Regions from separate parts of the Alloacidobacterium dinghuense genome, predicted to be linked through region 2. Evidence: predicted binding sites of a transcription regulator. Region 2 holds the regulator's gene; each other region holds the start of a gene.
The links. The regulator LexA, encoded in region 2, represses DNA repair genes until DNA is damaged. The targets are predictions, from matches to a motif close to CANTTCGCTTTTTATTCGC.
Positions count from the first base shown of each region.

Region 1: H7849_RS19705 (DNA polymerase Y family protein) is a predicted target of LexA. The motif match lies at 1,836-1,854, and genes of this name have one in related genera.
Region 3: H7849_RS02750 (sugar isomerase) is a predicted target of LexA. The motif match lies at 3,042-3,060, and genes of this name have one in related genera.
Region 4: H7849_RS24275 (deoxynucleoside kinase) is a predicted target of LexA. The motif match lies at 2,784-2,802, and genes of this name have one in related genera.

Region 1 covers NZ_CP060394.1:4,748,043-4,753,047, reverse strand. Annotated here, with positions in the region: gene H7849_RS19710 (TIR domain-containing protein) at 1-506, shown strand, start outside; gene H7849_RS19705 (DNA polymerase Y family protein) at 519-1,826, opposite strand; gene H7849_RS19700 (acyl-CoA carboxylase subunit beta) at 2,307-3,926, shown strand; gene H7849_RS19695 (cupin domain-containing protein) at 3,923-4,264, shown strand; gene H7849_RS19690 (DUF3175 domain-containing protein) at 4,344-4,628, shown strand; gene H7849_RS19685 (S53 family peptidase) at 4,782-5,005, shown strand, end outside.
Region 2 covers NZ_CP060394.1:2,415,817-2,420,821, reverse strand. Annotated here, with positions in the region: gene thrC (threonine synthase) at 1-31, shown strand, start outside; gene thrB (homoserine kinase) at 28-945, shown strand; gene trxA (thioredoxin) at 1,222-1,581, shown strand; gene lexA (transcriptional repressor LexA) at 1,628-2,233, opposite strand; gene H7849_RS09855 (response regulator transcription factor) at 2,506-3,177, shown strand; gene H7849_RS09850 (sigma-54-dependent transcriptional regulator) at 3,208-4,512, shown strand; gene flgB (flagellar basal body rod protein FlgB) at 4,621-5,005, shown strand, end outside.
Region 3 covers NZ_CP060394.1:665,986-670,990, reverse strand. Annotated here, with positions in the region: gene H7849_RS02755 (bifunctional rhamnulose-1-phosphate aldolase/short-chain dehydrogenase) at 1-1,786, opposite strand, end outside; gene H7849_RS02750 (sugar isomerase) at 1,844-3,034, opposite strand; gene H7849_RS27040 (hypothetical protein) at 3,200-3,325, shown strand; gene H7849_RS02745 (acyltransferase family protein) at 3,368-4,606, opposite strand; gene H7849_RS02740 (Gfo/Idh/MocA family protein) at 4,829-5,005, shown strand, end outside.
Region 4 covers NZ_CP060394.1:5,776,142-5,781,146, forward strand. Annotated here, with positions in the region: gene H7849_RS24260 (PAS domain-containing sensor histidine kinase) at 1-968, opposite strand, end outside; gene rpmI (50S ribosomal protein L35) at 1,171-1,368, shown strand; gene rplT (50S ribosomal protein L20) at 1,534-1,905, shown strand; gene H7849_RS24275 (deoxynucleoside kinase) at 2,116-2,766, opposite strand; gene H7849_RS24280 (polysaccharide deacetylase family protein) at 2,869-3,588, shown strand; gene hemL (glutamate-1-semialdehyde 2,1-aminomutase) at 3,669-4,991, opposite strand.

The DNA of each region.
Region 1 (5,005 bases), 2.3 Mb from region 2:
GATACGACAAGAGTCGTATGGACTCTCCGGAAGGCCTTGCGCAAATTTTGGAGAAAGTCAAAGAACTCTTCAAGGAAATATATGCGGGCTGTGAAGAACTAAATACCCAAGGCCATCAGCAAATCGTCTGTGAGAGCAATTATCAGAACAGAGCCACCGATCAGGCCATCTTCCTCATAAACGAACAGGTCAGCATTACCGTAGTTTGGCATCAGCTGTATTTCGGCAGGCTAGAAAATAGCGGACTCTATCTTCGGGAATTCAATGGACGGATCCTCTTGCCGAGTGAGTTGGGCCATTTTATGCAGCTGCGCCCTCCTGACCAGATTCGTGAAATTGAATATGAGCCGGAGCTCTCACGGTCGCGAGAATATGGCTGGACGCTCAAGAGAAAATCCCAAGGCTTCATTTCGTCAAAAGAACTGGCGACGAAATGCATCCTGCAGTTTATGGAACTGATGGAGAAAATGGCGAACGGAAAGATCAGGCGACCCAAGATGTACTAACTACCCAAGCCACTACTCAAATAAATCGGGGATGCTGGTGAATGCGATGCGCGTGGGAGCGGCGGCTTTCGCGAGCAGCATGCTTGCCGGAAACAAAGTGTCGAGCCCGTATTTGTGATTGAGGGTGTCCATGGTGGTGGAGAGGCGCGTGCGCCGCGATTCATCTTCGAGACCGGAGAAGAGGCTGAGCGTGTGCAGGTGGTCGGGCACGAGGTTTCCCAGCCATACGCCGACGAAGAATGGTCTTTGAAACTGGTCGCCCTGGGGCAGCTCGGCCCAGAGTTTGCACAGGGCTTCGACGAGAGTCTGATTGTCCTGGCACTCGATGACGGTCATGCCGTGGGACCATCCGCTCTGCGGAATGCCGGAGAGGTGACGTTTTTTGGCGATTTCCTTGGGGACGACAAACTTTACGGAGAGCGATATGTTCGTAGTCCAGAGATGCGCGGCGCGCAGACGCATGGCGGCCTTGTGCAGCAGCTTGTGGGCGATGGCGTAGGCTCCGTCGCGCGTGCGGAACTCGGGCGGGAGCATGTGGCTCTGGCTGATCGACTTCTGGTGCTCGAGCTTGGGGTCGTTGAAGTCTTCGCCGCGCAGCCAGTGGTAGAGTTTTTCCCCTCCAACACCGCCCCAGACCTCGCTCAGCTTTTCGTGGTCGAGGGCGAGCAACTGTTCCATGGTGCGGATGCCACGGGAGTGCAGATGCTTTTCCATCCGAATGCCAACGCCGGGCAGGTCGCGCAATTCGAGTTGCTGCAAGGCTGGTTTGAGAATGTCCCTGGTGAGGGCGACGAGGCCGTCGGGCTTCTCCATGTCAGAGGCGATCTTGGCGAGGTAGCGATTGGGCGCGAGTCCAACGGAGCAGCAGAGGGTGCTGCCTACGTCGCGCTTGATCGTTTCCTTGATGCGACGCGCCAGGTCGAGGGCCGCAACCAGGGGCTGCTCGCGGCCGATAAGGCTGCAGGCCATCTCGTCGATGGACATGACGGTGGAAACGGGGACGCAGCTTTCGACGGCGGCGACGATTTTCTTGTGATATTCGACGTAGAGCTCGTGTCGCGCTTCTACCAGCTCGATGCCCGGGCACATACGTTTGGCTTCGCCGACCTGCGTTCCGGTTTTGACCTTAAAGGCTTTCGCTTCATAGCTGGCGGCGATACAGAAAGTGGTGTCGGCCATGAGCGGGACGACGGCTACGGGCCGGTTGCGCAGCTCGGGGCGGAGCTCCTGCTCGACGGAGGCGAAGTAGGAGTTCAAGTCGAGGAAGAGCCAGCGGACCCGCGGCTCAGATTTTTCAACGAGTTGGCTAGAAGAGGGCACAGCGCTTTTATTTTCGTATTTCGTTCGCTGGCAGTACAGCGGAATCTATACGCGATGCGGTGAGACTGCATCTAATAGACTGTTCATGCCCAGCGGCCCTGCGCCGATAAGGCATCTAGCCGCGAAACTCTCACAAAATTTGCTTACTGTGGGCAGAAACAGTGAGATGATGATGGCACCCGTTGGAATCTGTGCGGCATGACGCAGATTCCGAAAGAGGGCATGGACTATGTGGTTCCTTAGAATGCACGATTTGTTGGGCCATTTATCGCGATTGAGCGATTTTTTGCCTGCTATCCTGGTAACGATCGGTGTGGCGATGCTCATCGGATGCGCTGTTGGTTGTGTTTGCACTCCGTGCGAAGAGAAAGACGACCTCTTTCACAAAGAAGTTTATTAGCATCGACGCACGCAACTAGGCCAAGCAGTAAAGACCCTTACCCCTGAACGCATCTCTGTGCTCCTCTATAATCCGACTTCATGGAGACATCTAAGCCAGCTGTACGAGCGGAATCGCTCGAAGAACTGGAGCGCCGTAACCGACTGGCGGAAGAAGGCGGCGGGAAAGAGCGGCGCGAACGCCAGCACAAGGAAGGCAAGCTCTCTGCGCGCGAGCGCATCCACCTGCTGCTCGATGAAGGCAGCTTCGAAGAAACCGACAAGCTGGTTACACATCGCTGCACTGACTTCGGCATGGAGCAGAAGCGCATTCCCGGTGACGGCTTTGTTACCGGCTACGGGCGCATCGATGGCCGCACCGTCTTTGTTTTCGCGCAGGATTTTACCGTCTTTGGCGGCTCGCTCTCTGAGACGAATGCGGCGAAGATCGTCAAGATTATGGACACGGCCATGCGCGTGGGCGCGCCGGTGATTGGCCTGAACGACTCGGGCGGGGCGCGGATTCAGGAGGGCGTGGTTTCACTCGCGGGGTATGCGGACATTTTTCTGCTCAATACGCTGGCCAGCGGCGTGATTCCGCAGATCTCGGCGATTCTTGGGCCCTGTGCCGGAGGGGCGGTCTATTCGCCGGCCATTACTGATTTCACGCTGATGGTGGATAAGACTTCCTACATGTTTGTGACCGGGCCGGACGTGATCAAGACAGTCACGCATGAAGAGGTCACCAAGGAAGAACTGGGCGGGGCGAGCACGCACAACGAACGCTCCGGCGTTGCGCATTTCATGGCGCACGACGATGCGGAATGCCTGGCGATGATTCGCGAGCTGTTCGGCTTCATACCGTCGAACAATCTCGACGATCCGCCGCGCCGTGTTTGCACCGATCCGATGGATCGCGCCGATCGGGAGCTTGATTCGCTGGTGCCCGAGGAATCGAACCAACCGTACGACATCAAGGATGTCATCCAGCGCGTGGTGGACGATGGATATTTCTTTGAGGTGCATGAGCACTTCGCTCGCAACATCGTGATTGGGTTTGCGCGCATGAACGGGCGGCCGGTGGGCATTGTCGCCAATCAGCCTGCATTTCTCGCGGGTGTGCTCGATATTGACGCAAGCGTGAAAGGCGCGCGATTTGTGCGCTTCTGCGATGCCTTCAATATTCCGCTTATCACGCTGGAGGATGTGCCCGGCTTTCTGCCTGGAACGCAGCAGGAGTATGGCGGAATCATTCGCCACGGCGCGAAATTGCTTTACGCTTTCGCGGAGGCGACGGTGCCAAAACTGACTGTGATTACGCGCAAGGCGTATGGCGGAGCGTATTGCGTTATGAGTTCGAAACACATTCGCACTGACATGAATTTTGCCTGGCCGACGGCGGAGATCGCGGTGATGGGTCCTGAGGGCGCCGTGAATATCGTCTATGGACGCGACTTGAATCAGGTTGTCGCTGATGCCGAGGCCAGCGAAGGTCCGTTGAGCGAGGAACGCAGGCAGCAGTTGCTGGCTGCTGCGCGCACGGAAAAAGTGCACGAATTTCGTGAGCAGTTTGCCAATCCGTATATTGCCGCTGAACGCGGCTATGTCGATGAAGTGATTCTTCCCCGCGAAACACGTCGCCGCCTCATCACCGCGCTCGAAATGCTGCAGGGCAAGCGCGACAAGAATCCGCCGAAGAAGCACGGGAATATTCCGCTATGAGCGAACCTGTCAGCGTGGCGACTGCGGAGCACTACGTCTGGGGCCAGGTTTGCGATGGCTGGCACCTCTTGCGCTCGGATGGCCTCAGCATTATCGAAGAGCGCATGCCTGCGGGAAGCGAAGGGCAGCGGCATTGGCACGAGCGCGCGCGTCAGTTTTTCTATGTGCTTGAAGGTGAGCTGACGATGCAGTTCGACGACGGGGCCGCCGTCATTCGTTCGCGCCAGGGAGTTGAGATCGCGCCCGGTCTGCCGCATCAGGCAAAGAACTGCTCCGGTACGGATTTGCGCTTCCTGGTGGTTTCGCAGCCTCCAAGTCATGGCGATCGGCAGACTTAACGCTTACGAAAAGCCTCTTTCTGAGATTTCGCATCTCTTTCTATAAGCACGCCAAAAACCCGAAGCTGGAGATGCAGAGATGGCTACGTCGCAGAAAAAATGGGTCAGGGAGGTAAAGACTGATTCCACGCACCCTCCAGAAGGACTCTTCAAGAAGAATCCCGAAACCATTGCGCGCTCGCTTGCCTCGAAAAAGGTTTCGCCCAAGGGGCCCGGTTCCGGTATGAGAATGCTGACATACTTTATCAATCGCGCAGGAAAGGGCTTAAGCGCGACGGACAAAGCACGCCTGGAAAAAGCGAAAGAACTGCTTTCAGAGCGGGTAAAGAAAGCACGCGCAAAAGAGCACAAACGCGCGGCTTGAGCCTTCGTCTAAATCTTTAAAGTCTGACCATTTTCCTGATCGCAGGCTGAAACGTCAGCTTGCCATTGCACACTATTCACTCAGCGGTGGTATGTTATTGCCTGCCGTTAAACCTGGGTCGCAAAGTCAATCTAAGAAATACGAGGTGATCCCATGGCTTCCCGCGTCACTCTGGAAAAAACCCTACATAAAGCGCCTGCACATGCCACGCATCTGGGGCGCACACCATCAGGCAACGTGATCAGTGTCTCCGTCATCGTCAGGCGGAAGAATCCACTCAAGCTGAGCGAGTTGAAAGGGCGCCGGCTATCGCATGCGGAATTCAACGCTCAGTATGCGGCCAATCCGGCGGATTTCGAAAACATACGCGTCTTCGC
Region 2 (5,005 bases):
CAGGGAACTCGAAAGGGTTGCTGTTCGATGAGCAAGGACCGGCTCTATTTGCGCCTGCCCGCGACCTCGGCCAATCTGGGACCTGGATTCGACGCGCTCGCTCTCGCGCTGACTTTGTATCTTGATATCGAAGCTGCTCCGGCGAGGCACTATTCCATACATGCCAGCGGTCGCAACGCGGATATCTGCGGGGCAACGGATCGCAATCTGTTATTGCACACGTACAAGATCGTGCTGCAGCAACAGCGCGTTTCCGAAGTTCCCCTGGAGCTTGAAGTATGCAACGGAATTCCGCTGGGCATGGGTTGCGGATCTTCGGCTGCAACGCGGTTGGCGGGCGTTGCTCTGGCATCGCATTTCGGTCGGCTCGGGTGGGACCGAGGGCGGATCCTGACGGAGGCGTCACGCTTAGAAGGGCATCCGGACAACACCGCGGCCTGCTGGCTCGGCGGCTTTACCGTTGCCTGCTGGCGCGGAAACGAAGTGGAGGCGATTTCGCTGACGCCCCGCGCCCTGTGGCAGGCGCTCGTAGTGATGCCACAAAAACCGCTGGCGACCGTTCTTTCCCGGAAAGTGGTGCCGGAGAGCTTCAGCCGGGCGGATGTCGTTGCCAACCTGCAGCGTGTGGCTCTGCTAACAGCCGCGTTTGCCACGGGGCATGGAGAACTGCTCGGCACGGCCGTGGAAGACAGGCTGCATCAACCCTATCGGGTGGAAGTTTGTCCCCTGCTGAAGAAACTCCTTCCCCTTTCGGGACAGGGCGAGATCCTGAGCGTGACGCTGAGCGGAGCAGGACCATCCGTGCTATTGCTCTTGCAGCCCGGCGTTGGTATCGATGCCACAAAGGAAATTGTGCGGAAACACACCGAGGACGAGCCGATCGAGATTCTCGAGTGCGGACTTCAGCTGAATCCAGCGCTGTGCCGAATTGAATCACATAGGTAAACTCATGATTCAAGGTTACTTTTGCATTACCTAAGTTTTCTTTACACAGAGTGCGCAAACGATTAATTTCGCACCGTGGGCAGTTCTGGGGGAGGGCTGCTCTAGCGCCCGTGACTCACAAAGCGTGAGTCCGGGCGCTTTAGTTTTTGGCGCCAAATTGCCTTTTCCGCACCACTGGGGTGGGATGGCGCTGTTGCGACCTTTGCGCACCGGTTATCATCTAATGAACTGGTTTCGCGGACTCAGAGAGTCGGAACAAGGTAACGAAGGAGGAGCATGGCAGGTCTGGCGGTAGTAGAGGTAAATGATGCGAGTTTTGAGCAGGAGGTTCTTCAGTCAGATCAGCCTGTTCTGGTTGATTTCTGGGCGGCATGGTGCGGACCGTGTAAGGCGTTGTCCCCGATCGTTGATGAGGTCGCTTCAGAGTATAGCGGCAAGCTGAAAGTGATGAAGATGGACGTGGATCGCAACCAGGCCACGCCGATGCGCTATGGGATTCGTGGAATTCCTGCGCTGCTGCTCTTCAAGGGCGGAAAGGTTGCTGACCAGATTGTTGGATATGTCCCCAAGGACACGATTGCACGCAGCATTGCCCGCGTGATTGAGTCACCCAGCGTTGCCCGCGTGAATGAGTAAGGAGACTTGTTTCTGAAGACGGCCCGGCGATTGCCGGGCTTTTTACTTATGCGTACTTTCTGATGACACCCAGGGCACGGCCCTGAATGGCAACCTGCGCAGCCGGCACGAAGATCGGGTCCATTTCAAGGTTTGAAGGCTGCAGGCGGATCATCGAGCCTTCTATGTAGTAGCGCTTTAATGTGGTCTCCGCACCGTTCACCAGTGCTACGACTATCTCGCCTTCGCGGGCGGAACGCGTTCTTTCCACGAGCACATAATCTCCGTCAAGAATGTGCTCGTCGCGCATGGAGTCGCCGCGCACCTGAAGCACAAATACATCCCGATTACCGATGATGTCGGTAAGGGAAATGGTTTCGGGATTTTCCGAAGCTTCAACCGGAAAACCGGCGGCAATTCTGCCCATGAGCGGCAAACGCTCACTGGTCCTGGTTTTGCTGCGAGCCGGCATGACATCGATCGAGCGGCTGCGATTATGCGCGCGTTGCAGCAGTCCTTTGTTCTGGAGGTTCGTAATGTGCTTATGTACCGTGGCCAATGATTTGAGGTCGAGTCCACGTGCGATCTCTTCAAAGGAAGGGGAGTAGCCGTTGCGTTGTACAAAGCCGGAGATGAAGTCCAGCACCTCTTTTTGCCGTCGAGTCACCGCCATAACGGCATTGTAGCGAATAAAAAGCGAATCATTGCAAGATTTTTTCAACGCACCGAGAGAAATTTTTCTCGATTGGTACATCTGCGTCTCAGGTTCGATGAAATCCGGCATGCGTCAAGCGCGTTCTGCTTATTTTTGTGCCTGCCTCCCATTTTGAAACCGCGGTGCATCATCATTCTCATTTCAGAACGCACAACGATTTTGCCCTCAAGCTTTGATTGTGTTCCACCCGCGCTCCAGATGACAGTGTGAATACGGCGAGGGAGCCACGCATGCGCTTGTTAATTGCGGAGGACGATCGAGCATTGGGTGCCTTTCTAAAGAAAGGACTGGAGACCGATGGGCATCAGGTGACTCTGGTTGCCGATGGAGAAGCGGCCACCGATATGGTTGTCACCGACACGCCCGACTTGATGATCCTCGATCTGAACCTCCCGCGAAAAGATGGAACAGAGGTCCTCCAATTCACGCGCTCGGTCGACGATGAGCTCCCCATTCTGGTTTTGACAGCGCGAACTGAACTGGCTACAAAGATCCGCTGCCTTGATCTTGGAGCCGACGATTGCATGCTGAAGCCGTTTTCGCTGCAGGAACTGCGGGCCCGCTGCCGGGCTCTGATTCGCCGCAAACGAGAGGCCGGGCTGGTGCTGCGTTACAGAGATCTGGAAGTGAATCGTGTGGATCGCACGGTGAAGCGCGCCGGAGAGTCGGTGCAGCTGACGAACAAGGAATTTGCCTTGTTGGAGTGCCTTCTGCTGGGGCGAGGGCGGTCAATCTCGCGCGGAGATTTGTTGCAGCGCGTATGGGAGATGAATCCAACGGCGAGTACCAATGTGGTGGATGTGTACGTGAACTATCTGCGCCGCAAGTTGAAAGACACGGGCGCTGAGCCCTTGATCAAGACGGTGCGCGGACAGGGATATTCGATCGGCGCACGCGCCTGATATCGGCATAAACCAGAGAGGGAAACAGGAATGGCGACATTTACTCCAGTGATGAAACGGGAATCGGCAACCTCAGCGCGAACGGCGGTGATTGCCAGCGCGGATCTTTCCTTCCGCCAGCGGGTCAAGGAGACTCTGACCGGATTGCACTGGAGAGTTCGCGAAGCTGCCGGCGGAGCTGAGGCGATCGCGCATCTCGATAGCGCACCCGCCGAAGCCGTCATTCTCGATTCGTGGTTGCCGGATCTTGAGGTACAGGAATTTGTCGCGGAGTTCGAAAAGCTCTATCCCCTTGTCGACTTGATAGCCGTGGATGGCTCGGTTGCAACGAAGACAGCTCGGAGTCCCCGCCGGAATGAGATCCTCTACGCGCTCCGACGTGGCCAGGACGAGGACGGCGCAATCTGGAATAGCGCGCCTGTGATTGAATGGCCTGAAGAAAGTTCAAGAGGCGGGGCAGCAACCGCTGCGCCATCGACGGAAAAAGCGGAGTCAGCTCATCGCGGTGTAGACGCTGCCACGAACGCCGAGATCCCCGCAGGCAGGCGTACGCTTGCAGATCCGTCATGCCGGCTGCCGGAGTTTATCGGGAATCATCCGGCGATGCTTGAGGTGAGCCGCCGCATCCGTCTCGTCGCACAACACCGCACAGCGGTGCTGGTGCAGGGACCGACAGGGACAGGCAAAGAATTAGTGGCACGAGCGCTGCATCGTCTGAGTGCGCGCTCTTCACGTCCTTTCGTTGCCTTGAACTGCGCAGCCATTCCGGAGGCGTTGTTAGAAGCTGAGCTGTTCGGACACACGCGCGGAGCCTTTACTGGTGCTGTACAGGGGCGTGTCGGACGCATTGAGGCAGCGCAAGGCGGAACGTTGTTTCTGGATGAGATCGGCGAGATGCCGCTGCCGCTGCAAGCGAAATTGCTTCGCTTTGTCGAGTGCGGAGAGTTGCAGCGTGTGGGCGACAACGAGCCGGTGCTGGTGGACGTGCGCATTGTGGCGGCAACACACCGCTCACTGGCAAAGCTGGCTGCCGAAGGGACATTTCGCGCCGATTTGTATTACCGGCTTGCTGTCTTTCTCATCCGTACCCCCGACCTGCAGTCGCACAAAGAAGATCTGTCTGTGCTCGTGCAACACTTTCTTGGCGCAATGGCTGAGACGAGCCCGGCGAAGGCAATCACCGCCGCAGCGATGCAGAAACTCGAGGCATACAGCTGGCCTGGAAATGTGCGCGAGCTGGAACACATGCTGGAGCGCGCCTGGATTCTAGCCGAGAGTCGGCCAGAGATCAGTGCTGAGGAGATTGAGTTTGGAGAGCAGGCAGGAGATTTCTAAGAGTTCTCTAATCGAGCGCGCTGCCCGTTGGCCCGTCTTCTGCAGTAGAAAGAAGCGGAATCGTATCTCTGGCCTGAGCATCGGCAGAACTCAGGGAAAGGTGAATGCATGCAAATCTCAACTCCGATGAGTGACGCGCTGGAACGCTATCTCGACTTATCCAGCCAGGAATTGAAGTTGACTGCTCAGAACATGGCGAATATCGACACGCCCGGCTATCGGGCTCAGGGCTTCGACTTTGCCGGGGAGATGAAGCGATCTCTCGGCGAACTGGCTGCAGGCCAGACGAAGAATGGCGTTGCGCGAAAGCCTTTTTCCCTATCTGCTCCGCGAGTGGGGTTGGTGGATGGCCTCGTTGAGCGGCCCGACGGCAACAACGTCTCGATGGATCGGGAAAGTTTGAATATGGCCGAGGCGCAGCTGCAGTTTCGCACCGGAGTCGAATTGCTGAAACGCGAGTCGACACGAGTCATGGATGCGATTCATGCGGACA
Region 3 (5,005 bases), 1.7 Mb from region 2:
GCAGTAATTTGCCGATTTCTTCAACGAGCAGATAGTTTGCCGTGACATTCACTTCAAGTGTCAGCGCCCACTGCGCCTCACTGATCACACCATCCGGAGAAGTAGGAAACAGAGCAGCGGTATTCACAAGAATATCGATGCCGCCGAAGCTCGCCACCGTCTCCCGCATAGCAGCGCGAATCGAATCGCGGCTGCGAATGTCAACCGCTGCGGCAACAGCTGTCTCTTTGCCCGAGATCGCGTTCGTCTCTTCTGCCACTTTTTGCGCCGCAGCCTGATCGCGATCCGCAACCACGACATGAGCGCCCCGCTCCGCTGCGAGCAGCGCAACCTCTCTACCAATGCCGCTGCCGCCGCCAACCACAAGCACTACCTGTCGGCTCAACTCTTTTTCCGGAGGCTGCCGACGAATCTTCGCCTCTTCGAGCTTCCAGTACTCGATACGAAAAGCCTCGGATGCAGGCAAGGCCACATAATTATCTTCAACTTTGAAATCATTGGCCGAGCCCGAAGGTTTGCTCTGAGGAACAGGGCCGGCGATCTTCCCTTCTTCAAGCGCCGCAGCGCCCTTCATCACGTGAATCGCATTGACGTAAAACTCGCCCGTAATCCGCGATTCAGCCTTATTCTTGCCGAAGCTGAACATGCCTGCACCTGAAATCAGCACCATCGTCGGATTCGGATCGCGCATCGCAGGCGACTCCGCATCGCGGTGTGCATTATAGTAAGCAGCGTAGTCAGCACGATATTGAGTCAGCCCGCTCTCAATCTGCTGCTTCAATGAATCAATGCCGGTCGCAGCATCCCAGTCCACAAAGAGAGGCCGAATCTTAGTGCGAATGAAATGATCCGGGCAGCTCGTGCCCAGATAAGCAAGCTTCGCCGCATCGGCGGAATTCACAAACTCCAACACCTCCGGCAAATCGCTATAGCTGCCAATCAGCCTCTTCTGCTGCGAAACCCGACCGCGCAGGAATGGAAGGATCTCCATGGCGACGTCACGCCTTGAATCAAGCGACTGACGGCGCTGACCGCCAAAAATACTCTCGCCCTTCATCGCAATATGCTTCTCGATGAAGTCCGTCATCTGATCGATCACCGCAATAGTATTGGCATAGCATTCTCGCTGAGTGTTGCCCCATGTGAACAATCCGTGCCCGCCAAGAATCACGCCATCGCAACCCGGCTCGCTCGCAACTCCGTGCTTCAGCATCATGGCCAGCTCAAATCCTGGGCGCTGCCACGGAAGCCAGACCAGCTTATGCCCATAAGTCCGATTGAACTCCTCCATCTTCTCTTTGCCATTCGCCGACGCCGCCAACGCAATCGCGCAGTCGGGATGAAGGTGATCGACATGCGGAAACGGCAGATATCCATGCAGCGCCGTATCAATCGAAGACGCCACCGGATTCACGCCAAACGTGCACAGCGGATAGTAGTCCACCATCTCGTCTTCGAACTCAACACCCCTATAGAGCGCCTCCAATGCCAGCAGATTATCGAGATAAAGCGTGGCAAAGCCGCTCCGCTTAATGCTGCCAAGGTCGCCACCACTCCCCTTTACCCACAAAACCTGCCGAGCCTTCCCGTCCAACGGAACGCTCATCATGATCTTCGAGCTGGTGTTGCCGCCGCCAAAATTGGTAATACGCAGATCAGAGCCGAGCAGATTGGAGCGATAGCGCAGCAATTCCGGCTCGTCCATCTGCGCTGTCTCAGCCCCATTCCAGCCGTCCTCCAGATATTTGAGCTTGAGTTTCTGATCTACCGTTACCGTGGCTGACATGACTGCTTCCTCACTTCCGGTATTTAAGTTGTTCCTGTTTCGAATCGCAAACGACTCTCAGGCGTAGCTGGCGGAAAGCGACGAGTTGCGCGCCCTCCTCTCCCGTTCAATCTTCTCCACGTACCCGCTCTCGCGCAGCGCCTTGAGTGGATCCTTCGGCAATCCACGCCGCTCGCGCCAAGTCTTCAACACAGGCCGCACATCGCTCCAGAAAGCCTCGCGCATGCACTCTTCCGCCTCCACCGTCTTCGCTTCTGCCTGCAATTCCGCCAGCCTGTCACGATCCACCAGCAGCGCCTTGGCAAAAAGCTCCTGCGCAGAAACAACAGTCTGGACCATCGCTTCCATCTTGCCCTTGATGTTGTGGCTCTGGTCAATCATGTACGCAACATCGCGCGTGACATCGCTAGACGGCTCACTCAGAATCTCATGAAAGATGCGAAAAACCTGATAGGGATCAATTGAGCCAATCGTCAAATCATCGTCTGCGTAGCGGCGATCGTTTAAGTGAAAACCGCCCAGCAGCCGCAAATGCAGCAGCCACGCAACAATCTGCTCAATATTCTGCGACTGATAATGATGCCCCGTATCCACCAGCACCAGCGCCTTCGGACCAGCCACGCGGGCGAGGTTCGCCGCCATTCCCCAATCGGCGAAGTCCGTGAAATAGAATGCCGGCTCAAACGGCTTGTACTCGATCAGCATCCGCTGGCCATCTGCCAGGGCATCATGCGTCGCTTGCATCGCCTCTTCGGCCCACAGAATGCGCTTGCGAATACTCTGCGCGCCGGGATAATTCGATCCGTCAGACACCCACAGCGACACATCCTGCGAATCGAGTGCCATTGCAATTTCAACCGAGTCGAGCAGATGATCGATGGCTTTTCGCCGGATATTCCCATCCGGATTGCAGATGGACCCGAATTTGTATTCCTGGTCCTGAAACAGGTTCGGATTAATCGACCCCGCTCGAACTCCGTACTCGGTCACCAGGCGTTTCACTTTCGGCGCGTCGTCTACGCCGCCCGGCAGATCCCACAAAACATGCAACGCCATGCTCGGCGTAGCCCCGGTCAGAGCCCGCACCTGCGCAGCGTCCGCAAACTTTTCCTCCAGCGTTCCCGCCGCCCCTGCCTGTAGAAATTTGCCGAACCGGGTGCCGGTGTTTGCAAATCCCCAGGAAGGTATTTCTATTACGAACTCGTCCACCCGATTCAGGACCCGCTCAAAGCGATCATCGATATGCATTGCGCCCCCGCATAAAAGCCGAAGTGTAGATCTTCAATCGATCACTTTTCAATAGAAATTCTATTTCATATTTGTATTTTAGAGGGAGACGTGAATTTGCGGCCTCCGGCAGTAACTACCACAACTGTAGACGGGTAGAAGGAGCGGAAATTCCCCGCAGTAACCATGGGATGTTTTACAAAATTCGGGTGGCACAAACCGGCTGGCAAGCAGGTCGATCGATATGGGAACGAGACCTTCGCCTATCTCTTCGGAAAATATCCAAAAGATCTGCACATGCAGCAGACCTGATGAAAGCCCGACGTTCAGGAGAAAAGGTTCGGGAATTGCTTGTCAAATGCGCAGGAAAAGTTTTCTACGATACATCCAGTAGAGAGTGAGCCAGTAAATCAGCATCACCGTAACACCAAGCATGAAAGGCTCAAGGCCCGTGCCGAAGATCCTGAACGGCGCAGATCCGAGATTGATATGCAGGTTCTCGATAATGAAGTCTTCCCACAAATGAGCGATCAGGTATGCCGCAATCGAATTCATACCGACCACAACCAGCGGGAAGGCCCAGCGCCGATACCCTTTGACGTCAATCAACCACGAAAACGACGCAAGGAAAAGGAAGCAGACTCCGCCGCTGAAGAGCGTCCAGCTAGGCGTCCAGATGCGCTTCACAATCGGGCAAATCCCTGTCACATGCAGAAGCAAGGCCGCAGCCATAAGGGCCAATCCAACCAGCACAAAGCGTTTGATCGGAATCTTCGGAGCCACTTCACGAAACCATCGACCTGCGAAAAGGCCAAGCAGCATGGTCCCAAGCGTTGGAATAAAGCTCGACGTGAGGTAGCCGCCATCGTTATAGACAAACCTTGAAGCCCGCGGAAAGAGATTCAGGAACCAGACATCCACCGCCTGTCCCAGATTGCTATTCTTGTTCCAGTGAGAAGCAAACCCGGTAAAGTTGTGGTGCCAGTCCGCCGAAACGCCAACGGCAGCGTAATCGAAATTCGGTCCCGGCACCGGATACAGCGCCCAGGCCAGCCAATATGCAAACAAAATCGCACCCAGCGCAGCCCACTGCCATTTGGGCTTGCAGTATGCCAGCAGAAAAGCAAACGTATATCCTAGGCCAATTTGCGTCAGCGTATCTTCAAAGGTGAAATACGTCTGGGTGCTGTGTGTCGACCTCAGGAAAATACCCAGCGCGATGAGCAATAGACTCCGCCACAAGGTATGTGCCAGCATTTTCCCGAAGCTTTGACCTTTCACAATGCGGCTGTTTATCGAATAAGGAAGAGCCACACCCACCAGGAAAGTAAATCCCGGCTGAATCGTGTCGTGAAGACTCATGCCGGCCCATTCCACATGGTTTTGATTGAATGCCAGCACGCGCCAGAAAAGGCTGTCAGGAAAGGCTCGGGCCACCTTGGCAAAGCTCATCACTTCGCCCATCATCAGGAGCATCACCAGGCCGCGATACGCATCGACCGCAACATTGCGTATGGGCGGCGATATCGTAACTTTTCGAGTCACCGGCGGCCGGATTCCTTCAGCCTTCAGCGTGCTGACTGTGGCGTGCATCCAGCCCTCCTTGCTGGCCGCTCAGACCAGACTTAAACAGCAATTCGTAATGAGCCGTAAGGTAGCATAAAGTACTCAACCAATGCTATATGTAAAATCAAAACCAAACGAAGGCATATAGCTATCGAAAACAGGCCAATCGAAATCAGGAGAGAGATGAACGACAAATCGGCTATTTCACATGATGATCTGTCTCGCCGGAGCTTTCTTAGACTAGGAACCATGACCGCAATCGGCGCAACACTCCCGCAACTTGACGCTGAGTCTTCGAAGCCCAACACATCCAGCGTCATCGGCATGCCATTCACGCCAGTCAATCCGAAGATCGGCATCATCGGCACCGGAGGCCGAGGCACCAACCTTCTCGAAAACCTTCTGGGAGCCGATGCACAGATCCTC
Region 4 (5,005 bases), 2.9 Mb from region 2:
GTCATCAGCAGCTTGTACGCCTTCCCTTCTGCAGGGCTGTTTTGCCGGGCCAGGTAGATCAGGTTCATCAGCGATTCAAGAGGATTGTTAATCTCATGAGCGATTGCACTCGCCATCCGGCCCGTGGCAGCCAACTTCTCAGACTGGACCAGCAGCCGCTCGATGCGCTTGCGGTCGGAGATATCGCGCGCGATTTTCGAGGCCCCGATCACACGGCCCGTTTCATCGCAGATGGGAGAGATGGTTACGGAAACCTCAAATGTCTCACCGCTCTTTTTTTGACGCGTGGTCTCGTAGTGATCGATACGCTCTCCCGCCCGCAGCTTTTGCAGGATCTCATCTTCCTCGTATTGAAGATCTTTCGGTATCAGCCGCAGGACAGGTTGGCCGATCATCTCCTCAGCGGTATAGCCAAACATCTGGCATGCCCCTGCATTCCAAGTTTTCACAACGCCCTTCAGATCTTTACTGATAATGGCGTCATCGGCGGAATTAACAATGGCCGCAAGCCTGGATCGGATCTCTTCCAGCTTCTTGCGATCCGAAATGTCGTGAGCAATCTTCGAGGCCCCGATCACGCGCCCGGTTTCGTCCCTAACGGGTGAGATCGTTACCGATACGGGGAACTTTTCGCCACTCTTCTTCACTCTCGTAGTTTCGTAGTGATCGATCCGTTCGCCCGCCCGCACCTTACTCAGAATATCTGCCTCTTCATTGTGCAGTTCCGGGGGAATGAGCCGCAGAATGGACTGGCCAACCATCTCCTCTGGTTCGTAGCCGAAGAGGCGGACGGCTGCTTCGTTCCAGCTAGTGATTGTCCCATTCAAGTCCTTGCTGATAATCGGGTCGTCGGAGGAGCTGACGATAGCGGCAAGGTGAAATCTCGGATCGAGAATAGGCTGTTGAGCATCGCGGCGACGATCACGCGCAGTGGCTGAATTTCCGAACTGTAAGGCTCGTGACTCCAAAGCTTGGGGACTCCGATGTCTTTTCCTGAAGCGGGTGCGCAAATATACTTGAGTTATACGATGCAGATTCCGGGCTGAACGCTTGCTGCCGTGGATCTGTTGAGATCAGCCTGTCGTACAACTGCGGGCAATGGTGGCGCAGAAGGTCCAAATCCCGTATACTGGTTGATGTTGTATCTACTGTTTTTCTAAGCAGGAAACCATGCCCAAATTGAAAACACACAGGGGCGCGGCAAAGCGCTTCAAGAAGACTGGCACCGGCAAAATCAAGCGTGGACAGTCCAAGATGCGCCATATCCTCACGTCGAAGGAGACCAAGACCAAGCGCAAGCTCGCACACAGCGCTCTGGTTTCGGACGCCGACCACGCGAAGGTGGCCCGCATGATTCCATACGCCTGATCTGTCGCAAGACAAGGTCTTTCGGTAAAGCGTTCCGATAGACCCCGGCCAGGCAAAGGCCGAGTGATCAGAATTGACAGCGAGTGAAGAGGTTTAAAGCCGGGATAATCCCGAGCCTCCTGCCTCCAGCCGCATAACGAAAGACGCAAAAGGAGAACCAAGGCAATGCCCCGCGTAAAACGTGGAACAAAACGCAATGACCGCCGCAAGAAGATCCTGAAAAGGGCGAGCGGTTACTTCCTCACAAAATCGAAGCTGTACCAGGCAGCCCAGGAAGCCGTCGAGCGCGGCCTGAAGTTTGCCTACAGCGGGCGCCGCCAGAAGAAGCGCCAGTATCGCTCACTCTGGATCGTGCGTATCAACGCCGCCGCAAAGCTGAACAACATCAGCTACTCGCAGCTCATCAACGGCCTCAAGAAGGCCGGCGTCGAGCTCGACCGCAAGATCCTCGCCGACATCGCCGTGAACGACGCGCAGGGCTTCACCGCCCTGGTCGAGCAGGCAAAGGCCGCACTGGACAATACCGCCGCAGCGTAAACGAATAGCAGTTCAGAAGTAACAAAGGGCGCGATAATCGCGCCCTTTTTCATTAGGTTTGTCATCCTAAACTAGGCTGTCACCCTGAGCGGAGCGAAGGGTCTGCTTTTCTCAGAATGGAGCACGAAAAGTGGGCGCCCCATCCTTTCGCGTTCTTTTTGCGAAAGGGTGGGAAAGCACGAACCTAATCGTTTCGTCAGACAGTCAGAGCTAATCTGCAGCATTCTCCCCAAGCGGCAGAAAATACTGCGTACCCTTAATAGGCTCAGACAACCGCTTCATTAGCAATTTCAGATCCTTGTTGTTATTCACAAAATCGATGTCCGAAGTATTCACAATGAGCAAATCGCTGGCCGAGTAGTGAAAGAAGAAGTGCTCATAAGCCGCCACGATCTGCTCAATGTACGCATCGCTGATCGCCCTTTCACCAGCGACGCCTTTGCGTTTGAGCCGCTGTTTCAGCGCCTCCGGAGTTGCCTGCAGATAGATCACGAGATCAGGCGCGGGAAGCTGTTCGCGAAACATCTGGTAGTAACGGTTGTAGAGCGCCAGCTCAGCATCGCTGAGATTGACGTATGCAAAAAGCTTGTCCTTCTCAAAGATGTAATCAGTAACCACAGGCTCATCGGAATGCTTAGCCTGACGTAGTTGCTCATAGCGTTCGGCAAGGAACCACATCTGCGCGGCAAAAGCCATGCCCGGTTCAGCACCATAGAAACGATCCAGGAAGGGATTATTTTCCGGCTCAACAATATGTTTTGCATGCAGCGTCTTAGCCAAATGCTCTGCCAACGACGACTTGCCAACCCGGATCGGGCCTTCGACGGCGATAAAACGCGGCTGTTCGAAAAGCTTGGCCATCTCACGTCAACTCAAAAGCGAATAAAATACGAAGGTACCATGCTCCCTGCCATTGCGCCACCGGCAGGTTCCAAAATGGGCAACAGGCTAAACTAAAACCCAATGCTTGCTACACTCGCCACCGCCGGAGCCGCGGTCACCTTGGCCGCGGGCGGATACGCTTATGCAGCAATGTGGCCGACTTCGCAGATCTTCGGCCGCGCCATCATCGGAGGTCCAGACTCGAATGAATTCGCCCTCACCTACGACGACGGCCCCAACGATCCCTACACACTGCAACTTCTGGAAATCCTTGCGAAACATGACGTCTGTGCCACCTTTTTCCTGATCGGACGGTTCGTCCGCCAGTGCCCTGACATTGCTCGCGCAATCCATGCCGCAGGCCACCTTGTCGGCAACCATACCATGACTCATCCAGTCCTCTTGTTTCAGTCTCCGCAACGAGTGCGTGCAGAGTTGGCAGACTGCAATGCCGCCATCGAAGACGCACTCGGCGAGCAGGTCCGGTATTTCCGCCCACCTCATGGAGCACGCAGACCCGACGTGCTGCATACGGCACACCACCTGGGACTGACGCCGGTGCTCTGGAATGCGATGGGGTACGACTGGAAACCAACAACTGCCGAGCAGGTGGTCGCGAATCTCCAACGTGGGATAACACGAAATCGCCAACATGGGGTGGGCTCAAACTTGTTGCTACACGACGGGGGTCAGGCTGGCATTGGCCAGAACCGTGAGCACTCAGTCGCCGCGACTGAAAAACTGTTGGAACTGCTTGGGCGGCAAGTTCGATTTGTGACAGTCGATGCATGGAACAAATAGCGCTCGTGTGTAGGAGGATCCATGCGAACTTACACTTTGGTTGATTGCCTCATGAATCCTTGGTTGAGTTTTGGGATGATTCAACGTGTTTTTTCCGCAAGACCTTGGAGGGCATCTTTTGCCGCACTGATTGTGTGGGCTACATCGTCCATGGTGTGCGCCGTACTCATAAATGCGGCTTCATATTGCGATGGCGGCAACCAGATGCCCTGGTCGAGCATGGCTTGATGAAATCGGGCGAATGTTGCAGTATCTGAGGTCACGGCTGATTCGAAATCAATTACGCTGTTGGCAGCAAAAAACCAGGTGAACATCGCGCCTACGCGATTCGTGGTGAGTGATAATCCTATCCTCGCCGCCTCGGCGGCAACACCATCTGCCACCGCAGCACTCAAAGCTTCAAGCCGCGCGTAGACCTCATTGCGATGCTCCTTCAAATGGCTGACGGTCGCGATGCCAGCCGCCATGGCCAGCGGATTTCCACTCAACGTTCCTGCCTGATAGACGGGTCCAAGCGGAGCAAGCATGTCCATGATTTCGGAGCGTGCGCCAAAGGCCCCGCAGGGCAAACCGCCGCCAATGATCTTGCCCAGGGTCGTCATGTCAGGCTGAACGCCGTACAACTCCTGCGCGCCGCCATATGCAACACGAAAGCCTGTCATCACCTCATCAAAGATCAGCAACGCTTGCTCCCGTTGCGTGATATCGCGCAGCGCTTGCAAGTAGCTGTCGACTGGGGGAACACAGCCCATGTTACCGACTATCGGCTCGAGAATGACGCAGGCGATCTGACCACGATGCTCAGCGAAAGCTGCTTCGACGGCAAAGATATCATTGAAGGGCAGGGCGAGCGTGAAGTGCGCGATCTCGTCAGGGACGCCGGCAGAGCCTGGAATGCCGAATGTCGCTACGCCTGATCCGGCTTTTACCAGAAGACCGTCCGAATGACCGTGGTAGCAGCCTTCAAATTTGATGATGTAATCGCGCTTGGTAGAGGCGCGCGCCAGCCGGATCGCAGACATGGTCGCTTCCGTGCCGGAGCTGACGAAGCGCAGTTTTTCGATCGATGGATATGCATCGATCACCAGTTCCGCCAGATCGCCTTCAGAGGGAGTCGATGCACCGAAACTAGCGCTGTTGGCAGCCGCATGCTGGATCGCTTCAACGACGGGGGGAAAAGCATGGCCCAAAATCATCGGCCCCCATGAGCCAAAGTAGTCCAGATAACGGTTGCCGTCCGCATCCCACAAGTACGCGCCCTCACCTCTGACCGCAAACGGAGGGCTGCCGCCGACCGCGCGGAATGCGCGTACGGGTGAGTCTACGCCGCCAGGTAGCAGGTTCTCCGCGCGACGCTGGAGTTCGGCAGAACGATTCAGTTGTCTCTTCTGGGAAACGGGCATCACTGATCAGTATA